DNA from 3 places in the Mesorhizobium album genome. Region 3 is predicted to be linked to each of the others. Evidence: riboswitches for the same ligand, from Rfam matches in the RefSeq annotation. Region 3 holds a riboswitch; each other region holds the start of a gene.

Region 1 (4,293 bases), on a different contig from region 3:
CATCACTGCTTCACCAGGTTGCCTGAATTCAGGTCGGTATAACCGCCATCGTTCGCTGTCAAATGACAGAAACAGCAATGCAAAATATTTTTGGCGCCTCATCGATATCCCCGGCAGTCTTGCCAGCCAAGAGAACCGTTTCGAGCGCCGTTACCTCTTCAACAAAAACACCGCCTGCTGGCCGAAGAAGTTCCAGAACCACCAGGGCATCGACAGGCCGATCTTCTGGCCATTGGCGTCCAGCGCGGTGGCCTTCTCGACCGTCGCGCCAAGCTCCTCGCACAGATTGACGAAGTCGCGGATGGTGCAGAAGTGGATGTTGGGCGTGTCGTACCAGGAATAGGGCAGGTCCTTGGTGACCGGCATCCTGCCCTTGATCAGCAGTGAGAAGCGCACTCGCCAATGGCCGAAATTGGGGAAGGAGACGATGGCGCGGTTGCCGATCCTGAGCAATTCGTCGAGCACGCGCTTCGGATTGCGGGTCGCCTGCAGGGTCTGCGACAGCACGACGAAATCGAAGCCCTTGTCGGGGTAGAACCCGAGGTCCTTGTCGGCATCGCCCTGGATGACGGAAAGGCCGCGCGCCACGCATTCGTTGACGCCGCGCTGCGACAATTCCATCCCGCGGCCGTCGACCTGCCTGGTTTCCTGCAGAAGTTCCAGAAGCACGCCGTCGCCCGAGCCGACGTCGAGCACGCGCGAATTGGGCGGAATGAGATCGGCGACGACGTCGAGATCGACGCGCTGGGCGCGGTTGACGCTCATGAGCATACCTCCGGCCTTAGGGCGTTTGCAGCCAATGGCGTCGCCACGCGGCCAAGACAAACAGGTCGCGAGCGGCTCATAGGCTGAGCCCCCTGGCGCGAGCGGCGGAGGCAATGAAGCCGTTGATGGCCGCGAACAGTTCCGGCTCGTCGAGCAGAAAGGCATCATGACCGCGATCGGTCTCGATCTCGACGAAGGAGACGGAAGCGCCGGCGGCATTGAGCGCATGAACGACCGAGCGGCTCTCCTCGGTCGGGAACAGCCAGTCGCTCGTAAAGGACACAAGACAGAAGCGCGTCTTGGTGCCGGCGAAGGCGTTGGCCAGGCGTCCGCCATGGTCGACGGCGATGTCGAAATAGTCCATCGCGCGGGTCAGATAGAGGTAGGAATTGGCGTCGAAGCGGTCGACGAAAGTCATGCCCTGGTGGCGCAGGTAGCTTTCGATCTGGAAATCGGCATCGAAACCGAAGGTCAGCGCCTCGCGGTCCTGCAGGTTGCGGCCGAATTTGCGGTGCAGCGCCGCCTCGGACAGATAGGTGATGTGGGCGGCCATGCGCGCCACGGCGAGCCCCTTTTCCGGGCGCCTGCCGAAATCGAGATATTTGCCGCCGTGCCAGTCCGGATCGGCCATGACGGCCTGCCGGCCGACTTCGTGGAAGGCGATATTCTGCGAGGAATGGCGGGCGCCGGTGGCGATCGGCAGCGCGGAAAAGACGCGCTCCGAATGGCTGGCGGCCCATTCCAGCACCTGCATGCCGCCCATTGAGCCGCCGACCACGCAAAACAGCTTCTCGATGCCGAAATGATCGACCAGCATCAGCTGCGCGCGCACCATATCGCGGATGGTAATGATCGGCAGGTCGAGCCCGTAGGGCCGGCCCGTCGCCGGATTGGTCGAGGCGGGGCCGGTGGAGCCCAGGCAGCCGCCGACGACGTTGGAGCAGATGACGAAAAAGCGGTTGGTGTCGATGATCTTGCCGGGACCGATCAGCACCTCCCACCAGCCGGGCTTGCCGGTCACCGGATTGGTGTTGGCGACATGCTGGTCGCCGGTCAGCGCGTGGCAGACGAGGATGGCGTTGGAGCGGGCGTCGTTGAGGGTGCCGTAGGTCTGGTAAGCGATCTGGAAGGGCGACAGCAGCGTGCCCGCATCGAGCTTCAACGGCTTGTCGGGGCCGAACTGCAGCACCGGGCTCGACGGATTGTCGGCCTCGTTGTTGGTCCTTACAGCACGCTGAGCGACCATTGCATTCCCCATCCAGCATCGATTTCGCCGATGCGGCGCCCGGCCGGCAGCGGACAACAAAAAACCGGCTTGCCTTCGCAAAGCCGGTTACAGGTTGCAAACGGCCCTTTAGCGAATTGTTTAACGTGGCTGCAAGCCGACCGGCCAAATCACCACGGGAAGTCCGGCTGCTCTTCTAGGGCCAGCGCCGCGCTTCGTCAACGGGCAGCCTCTTGGGGTTAGCATCCTGGCGCAAGCACCGGCACTCGACATTCCGGGCCATGGCCTGTATTTCCGCAGCGGCCTCGGACAGAGGCCCTCTCGACGGATTTGCGATATGAAGCAGGATCAGGCACGTCCAACGCCACGCGCTGGCATCATGGACATCGAGGCCTATGTACCGGGCAAAAGCACCGCGCCGGCAGGCGTTGCGAAGGTCTACAAGCTGTCCTCGAACGAAAACCCGCTCGGCCCGTCGCCGAAGGCGATCGAGGCCGCGCGGGACGTGGCTGCCAGGCTCGACGTCTATCCCGACGGCTCCGCCCGCCGGCTGCGCGAAGCGATCGCCGACGTGCATGGCCTCAATCCGGCGAACATCGTCTGCTCCAACGGCTCCGACGAGATCCTGGGGCTCCTGGCGCAAACCTATCTGGCGCCCGGAGACGAGGCCGTGTTCACCGAGCACGCCTTCATGGTCTACAAGATCTACATCCAGGCCGCCGGCGCCAAGCCGGTGGCGGTCAAGGAAACCGACGAGCGCGCCGACATCGATGCCATCCTCGCCGCGGTGACGCCGGCGACCCGGATCGTGTTCCTTGCCAACCCCAACAATCCGACCGGCACCTATGTGCCTTTCCAGGAGGTGCGCCGGCTGCATGCCCGCCTGCCGAAGAACGTGCTTCTGGTGCTCGACGCGGCCTATGCCGAATATGTGCGGCGCAACGATTATGAGGCCGGCGTCGAGCTGGCGGGCAGCTCCGAGAACGTGGTCATGACCCGCACCTTCTCCAAGCTCGGCCTCGGCGGCGCGCGCATCGGCTGGATGTACGGGCCGGCGCACATCGTCGATGCGATCAACCGGGTGCGCGGACCCTTCAACGTCAATGCGACCGCGATCGAAGCCGGCATCGCGGCGATCCGCGACCGTGCCCATATCGAGCGCAGCGTGGCGCATAACGAGAAATGGCTTGCCTGGGTCAGCGAGCAGTTGACCCTGCTCGGGCTGCGCGTGACGCCCAGTGTCGGCAATTTCGTGCTGATCCATTTCCCCGACGACAAAAAGCATTCGGCGGCGGCCGCGGACGATTATCTCAGCGCGCGCGGCTATATCCTGCGCCGCGTCACCGGCTACGGCTTCCCCAACGCGCTGCGCATGAGCATCGGCATCGAGGAGGCCAATCGCGGCGTTGTCGAAGCGCTGACGAATTTCCTGAAAAGCTGAAGCACCATGACATCACCGATGTTCGAAAGAATAGCGCTGGTCGGCATCGGCCTGATCGGCTCGTCGCTCGCCCGCGTCATCCGCCGCGAGGGCCTTGCCCGCCATATCGCCATCGCGACCCGCAGCCGATCGACGCTCAAGCGGGCCGAGGAACTCGGCCTCGGCGATTCCTATACGACTGACGCGAAGGAAGCTGTCCGCGACGCGGATCTGATCATCGTGTCGGTGCCGGTCGGCTCGTCCGGCGAGGTCGCCGCCGAGATCGCACCGGCGTTGAAGAAAGGCGCCATCCTCACCGATGTCGGCTCGACCAAGGCCTCGGTCATCGCACAGATTGAGCCGCATGTGCCAAAGGGCGTGCACTTCATCCCCGGCCATCCGCTGGCCGGCACGGAAAAATCCGGGCCGGATGCCGGCTTCGCCGACCTCTTCGACAACCGCTGGTGCATCTTCACGCCGCTGCCCGGAACCGATCCGGAAGCGCTGGAGAAGCTTTCCGAATTCTGGCGGCGCTGCGGCTCCAACATCGACACGATGGACCCGCAGCATCATGACATGACCTTGGCGATCGTGTCGCATTTGCCGCACATCATCGCCTACAACATCGTCGGCACCGCCGACGACCTCGAGACGGTGACGAAATCGGAAGTCATCAAATATTCGGCCTCCGGCTTCCGCGACTTCACCCGACTGGCCGCGTCCGACCCGACCATGTGGCGGGATGTGTGCCTGCACAACAAGGACGCGATTCTGGAAATGCTGGCGCGCTTCTCGGAGGATCTGGCCTCGCTGCAGAGGGCGATCCGCTGGGGCGACGGCGAGAAGCTGTTCGATCTCTTCACCCGCACGCGCGCCATCCGCC
Region 2 (4,293 bases), on a different contig from region 3:
AGGATCACACCTGCCGCCACAATCCCGCCAATTCGGGAAGCCCAAGCCATTGCGATGCTCCGCGCACTTTCAAGGTACAAACTATCACGACGAATTTGCCAATGACGAGGGCGACTTAAAGACACCCTGACGACAAGGCGCGCCGCGTCCTCGCGGCTGTCATAAGTGCCGACGACGCTGGCGGCGTCGACCACCTGCCGCTCGGGCCGAGCGGCCGCACGCAGCCATCGAGGATCTCCTGCCTATCCCTGCCGGCATCATCGCGATGCCGTTGTCGGTCACGTTGGCCTTTTCTTAACTGCGGTAGTCGTCCGCCTGCCACCGCCGGCAGGAGCGCGGGGGCCAAAATCATCAACTTGCGCATCAGCGCACCTCCTTCAGCTTCATGCTGACCTCCGCGCCTTGCGACGGCGGCGCAGTTGCTGCTCGTCGAGCTTGGCGCGCTGTCGCATCACGGCCTCTGCATGCATATCAGTGGCTGCGCCGGTGGCGGCCTGATGGTAGCCGAACAGTTGCGCGCAACCCCGGCCGCAGAAGTACGGGCTAGTATATTCGCCGTCCCACACGACGGCGCGCTTGATCCAGTGCTCGATGTCGCTGACCCACTCGACGCTCAGCACCGTCCCCTCAGCCAGCCGCTCGACCTCAGCGATGCTGTCTGGAAAGTCTTGGAAACTCCAAGAGCGGTGATAGCGGGCAGCAGCACGCTGCCCAAAGTGAAGATACCGGAACACCCGGTGGATGGTCCGGCCACAGTTACGGCACAACGGACGGTAATTCATGCTGCCTCGCTCGACCATCACTATCCGGCCACGAGGCATCAAGCCGTTCCCTGCTCGCGTGCCGCCACATCTAAGTGAGAGCCGACTGTCCTGCATCCTGCTTGTCCCGTCACCATGCCCTGAGACCCCTCCAAATCACTATAGATCAAACGGGTCCTTCTTCGGCGCTGGACCGGCAACTCCAGTGAAAGGGTCTTTGGGTTGAGAGTTGCGGTTCGCGCCCACGTAGGCATCAACCGCATTTTGGCATGCTCCCATCTCCCTCAGAGCAGCATTCGAGCCCCGAAGACTAAGGTTAAGAACCTGCCGACCGTTGAAAAAGACACGCAAAAAGTGTTTCCGCATCAGTTGCTCAACGAAGCCCGGCTCATTGGTACCTATGGCAAGAGCTGGCAGTGTGCCAAACCTCGTTCCCAAAGCTGGTGATCGCCAGCCAGCTTCATTGTCGATCTGCAGGATTAGATCGTAGTCTTTCCCTTCTTCAATTGAGGTCCAATTTAAGTTACCTATTGCAATGTACATGGCTGCACTTGAACCCGGTTGCAGGAAGCCAACGCGAAAAATAGTGTAGTCCTCATAAAGCGTTGTTACGAAGCACTGAAATTGGAGGGGCCGATCAACGTATACGCTCCAATTTCCAACGTTCTTCCAGAGAGCCGTTTCTACCTCAGCAGCACGAACTTGTGCTGAGGCGATCATTGCAGCCAAACAAGTCACAAGAAGACGCAACCGCATCGCCTACTCCCGCCTCCCGCCAACCCGGCTCTGCTGCTTGTTCAACCAATTGCAAAGCCCTTCAACGAACCATTTGGTTTGCAGATTTATATCAGCGAGGCTTGTTCCGGTCGTTATCTTCGCATCCGAAAACTTGTCGCGAGGTACATATATTCAGAGAAGGAAAGAGGTCCGGGGTCCCAAAGCCAGGGGGCCCAATTCGTGGCCCCCCGCTCTCCGGGAAACCCTCCGTGTTGGAGGCAATGGCAGTTGCCCTGCCTTCAGCCCCTCTTCCTGGCCATGCCTAGGATGAGCGCGTTGTGCACCGCGATCCGTGCTCCGGTCACCGCCGGATGCACATCGCCCTCGAACCGGACACACCGCATACACAGGCGCGCCTCCGCCTCGTTCGGCACCGTTGTCATCCAGCCGCAATAACGGCACGTGTAAGGCTCGATTGGCTCCTGTGGGCCACCCTTGGCCATCTGCGCGGTGTCGGTAGGCGCGGGGTCATCGTCGATCATGTCCGGCATTCCCTCAAATCCCTTCTGCAAGGCGGATCGGAAGCTTCAGATCGATCAACCGGGCCTGCAGGAGAGAAAGCGTGAGTTTGTCCCTTGCATCGACCCACCGGCTATCATCGTTAGCGACATCGCCATTGCAGAATACCAGATGCGGCTCGGCACTCCCTCGCCGGATCGAAGGCCCAAGATCCAGCTTCTTCAGAAGGTGGTAGGCCTTAGCGCAGGGGCCGGTCTCGAGATCGAAGCGCGTCTCCCAGAAGTATCCATCGACATCGCCGTCATAGTCTTCCGGTTCAATGCCGTGCTCTTCGTAAATAGCTTGGATATGGGCTTCAGTCCGATGCGGGATGCCTTCCGCTTCGAAGAACTCGCGCCACGTCGGCGGCGGCGGGCAGAAAACCCACCGGCCGATGGTCAGCATGAGGCCCTGCTCACCGTTTTCGTACCAGTACATCGTCTCGGCGACCTCAGCCGGTGAAGCGAGAAGCGGTTTGCCCGTTCTGTGGACGAAAGCCTGCGCGTCACCAAGAAACGCCGATGTCAGCAGCCCGCCGGCACCAATCAAAAAACCACGTCGTGAGAGCATAAAAACCTCCAGAGTTGACACGCATCTGGAGGGATTAGCGACCTACTGTTGCCCGTTGAGGGCCACATCGTCGTGCCACCGTTGCCGGTCAAGGCTGGTTGGCGGGGCCGAAGCCCTCTCTGGATGCAGGGCTTGATCTAACAAAACGATTGTACTTCGGCAAGCTTTCTCCTCGTGGTGGAGGCCGGAGGCATCGACGGCAACATCAGCCGCCCCGCTGCGGCGATCTCATACGCTGGCATTTCAGGTGGTCAAAACTCTATCGGCTGGCTGCCGCCAATGGCCGAGATGGGTGGTTTCTTGTCGTACGTCTGGTTGACCGGAACGAGCAACCAGCGCCAGTTCTGGACCTACTCGGATCGCGGCGCCAATGTCGGTTTAGCGCCAATTCGGACATCGGTTTGGGTGCGGGCTGGGTGACTTGGCAGAAGTGCCAAGCGGTTCCCGCAGAGGTCCGGTTGATCGAACCTTTCCGAGTCGCAATCCCGCTGATGCTCAGGCGGCGCCAGTGGGATTTACATATGGCACGTAGCGCCGAACCTGATATTTTAGGCTTCTTCGAAAAATCCGGGTGCACACATGGAGCGCCGGCTCACGGCGATATTCGCAGCCGACGTGGTTGGCTACAGCAGGCTGATGGGCCTCGACGAGGTGGGAACGCTGGCCGCTCTCAAGGCGCACCGCCGCGAGATGGCGGACGGCAGGATCGCCGAGCATCACGGGCGGATCGTCAAGCTCACCGGCGACGGCATGCTGGTCGAGTTCCCGAGCGTCGTAAACGCCGTCGCCTGCGCCGCCGAGATCCAGCGGGCGATGCGCGAGCGCAATGCCGGCGTGCCGGCAGAGAGCCGCATCGAGTTCCGCATCGGCATCCATCTCGGCGACATCATCGTCGAGGACAATGACATTTACGGCGACGGCGTCAACGTTGCCGCGCGCATAGAATCGATAGCCAGGCCGGGCGGCGTCGCGGTGTCCGGCTCCGTCCGCGACAATGTCGGCAACCGGCTGGACCTCGCCTTCGAGGACGCCGGCGAGCAGGTGCTGAAGAACATCGACCGCCCCGTCAGGGTCTATCACGTCGATCTCTTCGCCGGGATCGGGCAGCCGCGATCCTCGACCGTCTCGGTCGAGCTCGAGGCCGAACCCGCCGCTGGGGAAAAGCCGTCGATCGCCGTGCTGCCCTTCAACAACATGAGCGGCGACCCCGAGCAGGAATATTTTGCTGACGGCATCACAGAGGACATCATAACCGATCTGTCCAAGATATCGGGCCTGTTCGTGATCGGCCGCAACAACGTGTTCACCTACAAGGGCAGAGTGGTGAAGCTGCAACAGGTGGCCGCCGAGTTGGGCGTGAGGTACCTGCTTGAGGGCAGCGTCCGCAAGGCTGCGCAACGGGTTCGCGTCACCGGTCAGTTGATCGACGGCAAGAGCGGCGGCCATGTCTGGGCCGACCGTTACGACCGCGACCTGACCGATATCTTCGCCATCCAGGACGAGATCACGCACACGATCGTCGATCAGCTTAAGGTCAGGCTGTTGCCGGAGGAAAAGCAGGCGATCCGGCAGGCGCCGACCGAGAACGTCGAGGCCTATACCTATTACCTGCGCGGACGCGAGTTCGTCCACCGCGGCTCCAAATCCTACTACCTGCTGGCAAAGCGCATGTTCGCCAAGGCGATCG
Region 3 (4,293 bases):
ATTCTCGTAGGCGAGCTCGAGGACCTCGGCCTCCCAGGCGGGGTAGGTGGGCATGTTATGGTTGGAGGAGCCGCAGGCGACGAGCTCGAGGGTCGGGTCGAAGACCTTCATGGCGCGACCGACCTCGTTTGCGACGCGACCATATTCATGGGCCGTGCGATGGTTCATTTGCCACGGCCCGTCCATCTCGTTGCCGAGGCACCAGATCCGAACGTTGTGCGGCTCGGCCGAGCCGTTCTTCCTGCGCAGGTCGCTCCAGTAGCTGCCCCCCGGATGGTTGCAGTATTCGAGCATGGCGAGCGCCTCGGTGAATCCCTTCGAGCCGAGATTGACCGCAAGCATGGGCTCGGTCCCGGCCTTGCGGCACCAACGAATGAACTCATCCGTCCCCATCTCGTTGGTCTCGGTCGTCTTCCAGGCGTAGTCGAGCCGTACGGGCCGCTCATTCTTCGGTCCGATTCCATCCAGCCAGTCGTAGTTGGAAACGAAATTGCCGCCGGGGTAGCGAACCAGCGGCGCCTTCAGGCCGCGCACCAGTTCCAGCACATCGTCGCGGAACCCGTCCTCGTCGGCCGTCGCGTGGCCCGGCTCGTAGATGCCGCCATAGACGGCGCGTCCAAGATGCTCCAGAAAGGCGCTGTAGATGCGATCGTCGATCGTCCCGATCTTGAAATCCCGGTGGACCGCTATACGCGCCTTCATGTCCGTCGCCTACCCTCTATATCATTGAAATTGATATGTACCATGGCATTTGAACATTGGCTGCGGCCAGTGTCAATCGCAGCTTAAGGCGACTTTTGGGGTTTGGAGGTGCGTTCGCTCCGAGCTGTCGAAACGCTGCCCGCAGCATCGTGTCAGACCCGGGAAGTTGCCGGTCTGATCGCCACTATCTGGCGGCCCTCAGCGCCTGTTCGACGTCGTTGAGCAGATCGTCTGTATCCTCCAGGCCGACGGAGAGCCTGAGCGTGCCCGGACCGATGCCGAGCTCGGCGCGCGCCTCGTCGCTGAGATTCTTGTGCGTCGTCGTCGCCGGATGGGTGATCAGGCTCTTGGCGTCGCCGAGATTGTTGGAGATCAGCACGATGTCGAGCGCGTTCTGGAAGGCGAAGGCCGCCTGCTTGCCGCCCTTGACGTCGAGGCAGATCAGCGTCGAGCCGCCCGACATCTGTTTCTTGACGATGTCGGCCTGCGGGTGGTCGGCCCGGCCCGGATAGATCACGCGCGCGATTTCCGGCCGGCCAGCCAGGAAATCGGCGATCTTGCCGGCGCTCTCGGTCTGCTGGCGCACACGCAGCGGCAGCGTCTCCAGGCCCTTGAGCAGCGTCCAGGCGTTGAAGGGCGACAGGCTCGGGCCGGTGTGGCGGAAATAGTCGTGCAGGTTCTCGTCGATCCACTTCTTGTCCGACAGGATGACGCCGCCCAGACAACGGCCCTGTCCGTCGATGTGCTTGGTCGCCGAGTAGACGACGACATGGGCGCCGAGCTGCAAGGGCTTCTGCTGCAGCGGGGTGGCAAAGACATTGTCCACGACCACGCGCGCGCCGATCGAATTGGCTAAAGCGGCGACTGCGGCGATGTCGACCACTTCTAGGGTCGGGTTGGTCGGGCTTTCCAGGAAGAACAGCTTAGTGTTCGGCCTGACCGCCTTTTCCCAATTGGCGATGTCGGTGCCGTCGACCAGCGTCGCCTCGATGCCGTAGCGCGGCGCCAGCGTCTCGACCACCCAGCGGCAGGAGCCGAACAGCGCCCGCGCCGCCACGATATGGTCGCCTGCCTTGACGCTGCAGAGCAGCGCCGCGCTGACCGCCGCCATGCCGGAAGCGGTGGCGCGCGCATCTTCCGCGCCTTCCAGCGCGCACATGCGCTTCTCGAACATGTCAACCGTCGGATTGGCATAGCGCGAATAGATGAAGCCCGGCTCCTCTCCCTTGAAGCGGGCTTCCGCCGCCTGGGCCGTCTCATAGACGTAGCCCTGGGTGAGATACATCGCCTCGGCGGTCTCGCCGAAGCCGGAACGCAGCGTCCCGCCATGCACGAGTGCAGTCTGAGGCTTCCAGTTACGCGTCTTGCTCATCGCCCTAGTCCAACCCTAAGAACCGTCCAAACACAAAAAAACCGGCCGCGATGTCGCAACCGGTCCATACGGCCTTGCAGCCCAACGGTCCTTTAGCGACTTGTTTAACGTGGCTGCAAGCCGACCGGCCAAATCACCACGGGATAAAGCCCCTTTAGACCCGCGCCGCGCTTGCGTCAATTGCCGGCTTGATTAAGAGGTTTGTACCAGGCAGGAACCGCAGACCGTTTGCGGTTTTGCGGCAGGAGCTTGCAAAAGAACCACGCGCTTGCCCGGCCTTCGATCGGAGCCAGACCTTGCGGCAGACAGGCATTCTTCCGGATCAGGACATCGCGGCGCTGTTTCAGTCCGGCGCGCTGAAAACGCCGCGCGCGCTCGACACCAACCAGATCCAGCCGGCCAGCCTCGACCTCAGGCTGGGCGACACAGCCTTCCGCGTGCGCGCCTCCTTCCTGCCCGGTCCCGATCACCTGGTGGCCGACAAGCTCGACCGGCTGAAGCTGCATGAGTTCAGCCTCGCCGAGGGCGCCGTTCTGGAGACGGGCTGCGTCTACATCGTGCCGCTGCTCGAAAGCCTGGCGCTGCCGGCGCAAGTGTCCGCTTCGGCCAATCCGAAGAGCTCGACCGGGCGGCTGGACATTTTCACCCGCGTCATGACTGACCGCGGCCATGAGTTCGACAAGATAGCCGCCGGTTATCACGGCCCGCTCTATCTCGAGGTCAGCCCGCGCACCTTCCCGATCGTCGTGCGCGCCGGCTCGCGCCTGTCGCAGATCCGCTTCCGCATCGGCAATGCGGTGCTGTCAGAGAACGAATTGCGCGACCTCCACCGCGCCGAGATGCTGGTCGCTACCGAGCCGCCCAACATTTCCGGCGGCGGCATCGCGCTCTCCATCGATCTCGACGGCGACAAGGACGGCCTTGTCGGCTATCGCGGCAAGCACCACACCGGCCTTGTCGATGTCGACAAGCGCGCCGCCCAGGATGTCGTCGACTTCTGGGAGCCGCTCTACAAGAGCGGCGCCGGCGAGCTGGTGCTTGATCCGGACGAGTTCTACATCCTGGTCAGCCGTGAGGCGGTGCATGTGCCGCCGCTTTATGCCGCCGAGATGACGCCCTTCGATCCGCTGGTCGGCGAGTTCCGCGTCCACTATGCCGGCTTCTTCGATCCGGGGTTCGGCCATTCCGCCACCGGCGGCAGCGGCAGCCGCGCGGTGCTTGAAGTGCGCAGCCATGAGGTGCCGTTCATCCTCGACCACGGCCAGATCGTCGGACGCCTCGTCTACGAGCATATGCTGAAGCGGCCGCAGGCGCTCTACGGCACCGATCTCGGCTCGAACTACCAGGCGCAGGGGCTGAAGCTCTCCAAGCATTTCAGAGCAGCGCGCTGATTTTTCCGTCGGCGATCCGGGATAGAGCCTCGTCAGCCGCCAAATATGCGCTGCTTCGCGGTGCCGAGACACGCGTTGAAATAGCCGATGAACAGCAGTTCGCGGCCTGCCAATCGCTTCTTGCCCCAAGAAGCAACCGGCTTTTCCGCATCGAGCGAGGTCTTTGATTCCTTCAAGGGGAACAATAGTTTGCCCACGCAAAGAAGGACGTGCGCTCGGGCAGAGTCGATGCCACAGGATTTGGCTCGCTCACTCAGCTTGTCTGCGCGAAGCTCCGACGTCCGCCGGTCGGCTCCGCTCATCAGAAAGGCAGCCTGTTCGCCTGAATATCCTGCTGCCAGGAGCCGGTTTGCCAGCAGCTCGCGGGCTTCCCGAAAGGATTTGGCGCTGCATTGCGTCGCGGCATGGACCACCGACGCCGAGAGTGCGAGCGAGAGCGCAAGTCCCACAGACACAACAAAGGACCGCAGGTAGCTCATTGCCCGAGCCCGCCGTCCGAAGTTTGTGCCTTTCTCCTTGTTCACAGCGCCTTGACCGCCACCTTCACCGGCTTTTCGATCTCGAGCGGGTTGCGCAGCGGCAGCCCAAAGTCCTTGGCTTCGATCTCGAACACGTCGCCCGCTTCCGTCCTGACGCCGTCCGCGAAGGACAGCGTCGCGGTGCCGAACATGTGCACATGCACGTCGCCCGGTTGGCGGAAGGCCGAATATTTGAAATGGTGATGCTCGAGATTGGCGATGGTGTGCGACATGTTCGCCTCGCCCGACAGGAATGGCTTTTCCCACAGCACCTTGCCGCCGCGCCAGATGCGCGATGAGCCCCTGATGT

What was found. A riboswitch is a leader RNA that binds a small molecule or an ion and turns the genes downstream of it on or off. The one in region 3 is predicted to bind S-adenosylmethionine.
Region 1: it holds a riboswitch for S-adenosylmethionine, as region 3 does, so the genes downstream of both, metX (homoserine O-acetyltransferase MetX) here and RFN28_RS00055 (O-succinylhomoserine sulfhydrylase) in region 3, are expected to answer to the same signal.
Region 2: it holds a riboswitch for S-adenosylmethionine, as region 3 does, so the genes downstream of both, RFN28_RS32630 (hypothetical protein) here and RFN28_RS00055 (O-succinylhomoserine sulfhydrylase) in region 3, are expected to answer to the same signal.

Annotation. Positions count from the first base shown of each region.
Region 1 is NZ_JAVIIW010000010.1:103,790-108,082, reverse strand. Features, by position in the region: gene RFN28_RS11130 (glycosyltransferase family 2 protein) at 1-3, opposite strand, end outside; gene metW (methionine biosynthesis protein MetW) at 151-765, opposite strand; gene metX (homoserine O-acetyltransferase MetX) at 842-2,011, opposite strand; SAM riboswitch at 2,100-2,177, opposite strand; gene hisC (histidinol-phosphate transaminase) at 2,319-3,431, shown strand; gene RFN28_RS11110 (prephenate/arogenate dehydrogenase family protein) at 3,438-4,293, shown strand, end outside.
Region 2 is NZ_JAVIIW010000070.1:10,495-14,787, reverse strand. Features, by position in the region: gene RFN28_RS32650 (trypsin-like peptidase domain-containing protein) at 1-194, opposite strand, end outside; gene RFN28_RS32645 (hypothetical protein) at 384-782, opposite strand; gene RFN28_RS32640 (hypothetical protein) at 921-1,517, opposite strand; gene RFN28_RS32635 (hypothetical protein) at 1,778-2,020, opposite strand; gene RFN28_RS32630 (hypothetical protein) at 2,034-2,606, opposite strand; SAM-I-IV-variant riboswitch at 2,641-2,738, opposite strand; gene RFN28_RS32625 (tetratricopeptide repeat protein) at 3,186-4,293, shown strand, end outside.
Region 3 is NZ_JAVIIW010000001.1:8,112-12,404, reverse strand. Features, by position in the region: gene arfA (arabinosylfuranosidase ArfA) at 1-702, opposite strand, end outside; gene RFN28_RS00055 (O-succinylhomoserine sulfhydrylase) at 887-2,074, opposite strand; SAM riboswitch at 2,147-2,224, opposite strand; gene RFN28_RS00050 (2'-deoxycytidine 5'-triphosphate deaminase) at 2,371-3,465, shown strand; gene RFN28_RS00045 (hypothetical protein) at 3,498-3,944, opposite strand; gene araD1 (AraD1 family protein) at 3,986-4,293, opposite strand, start outside.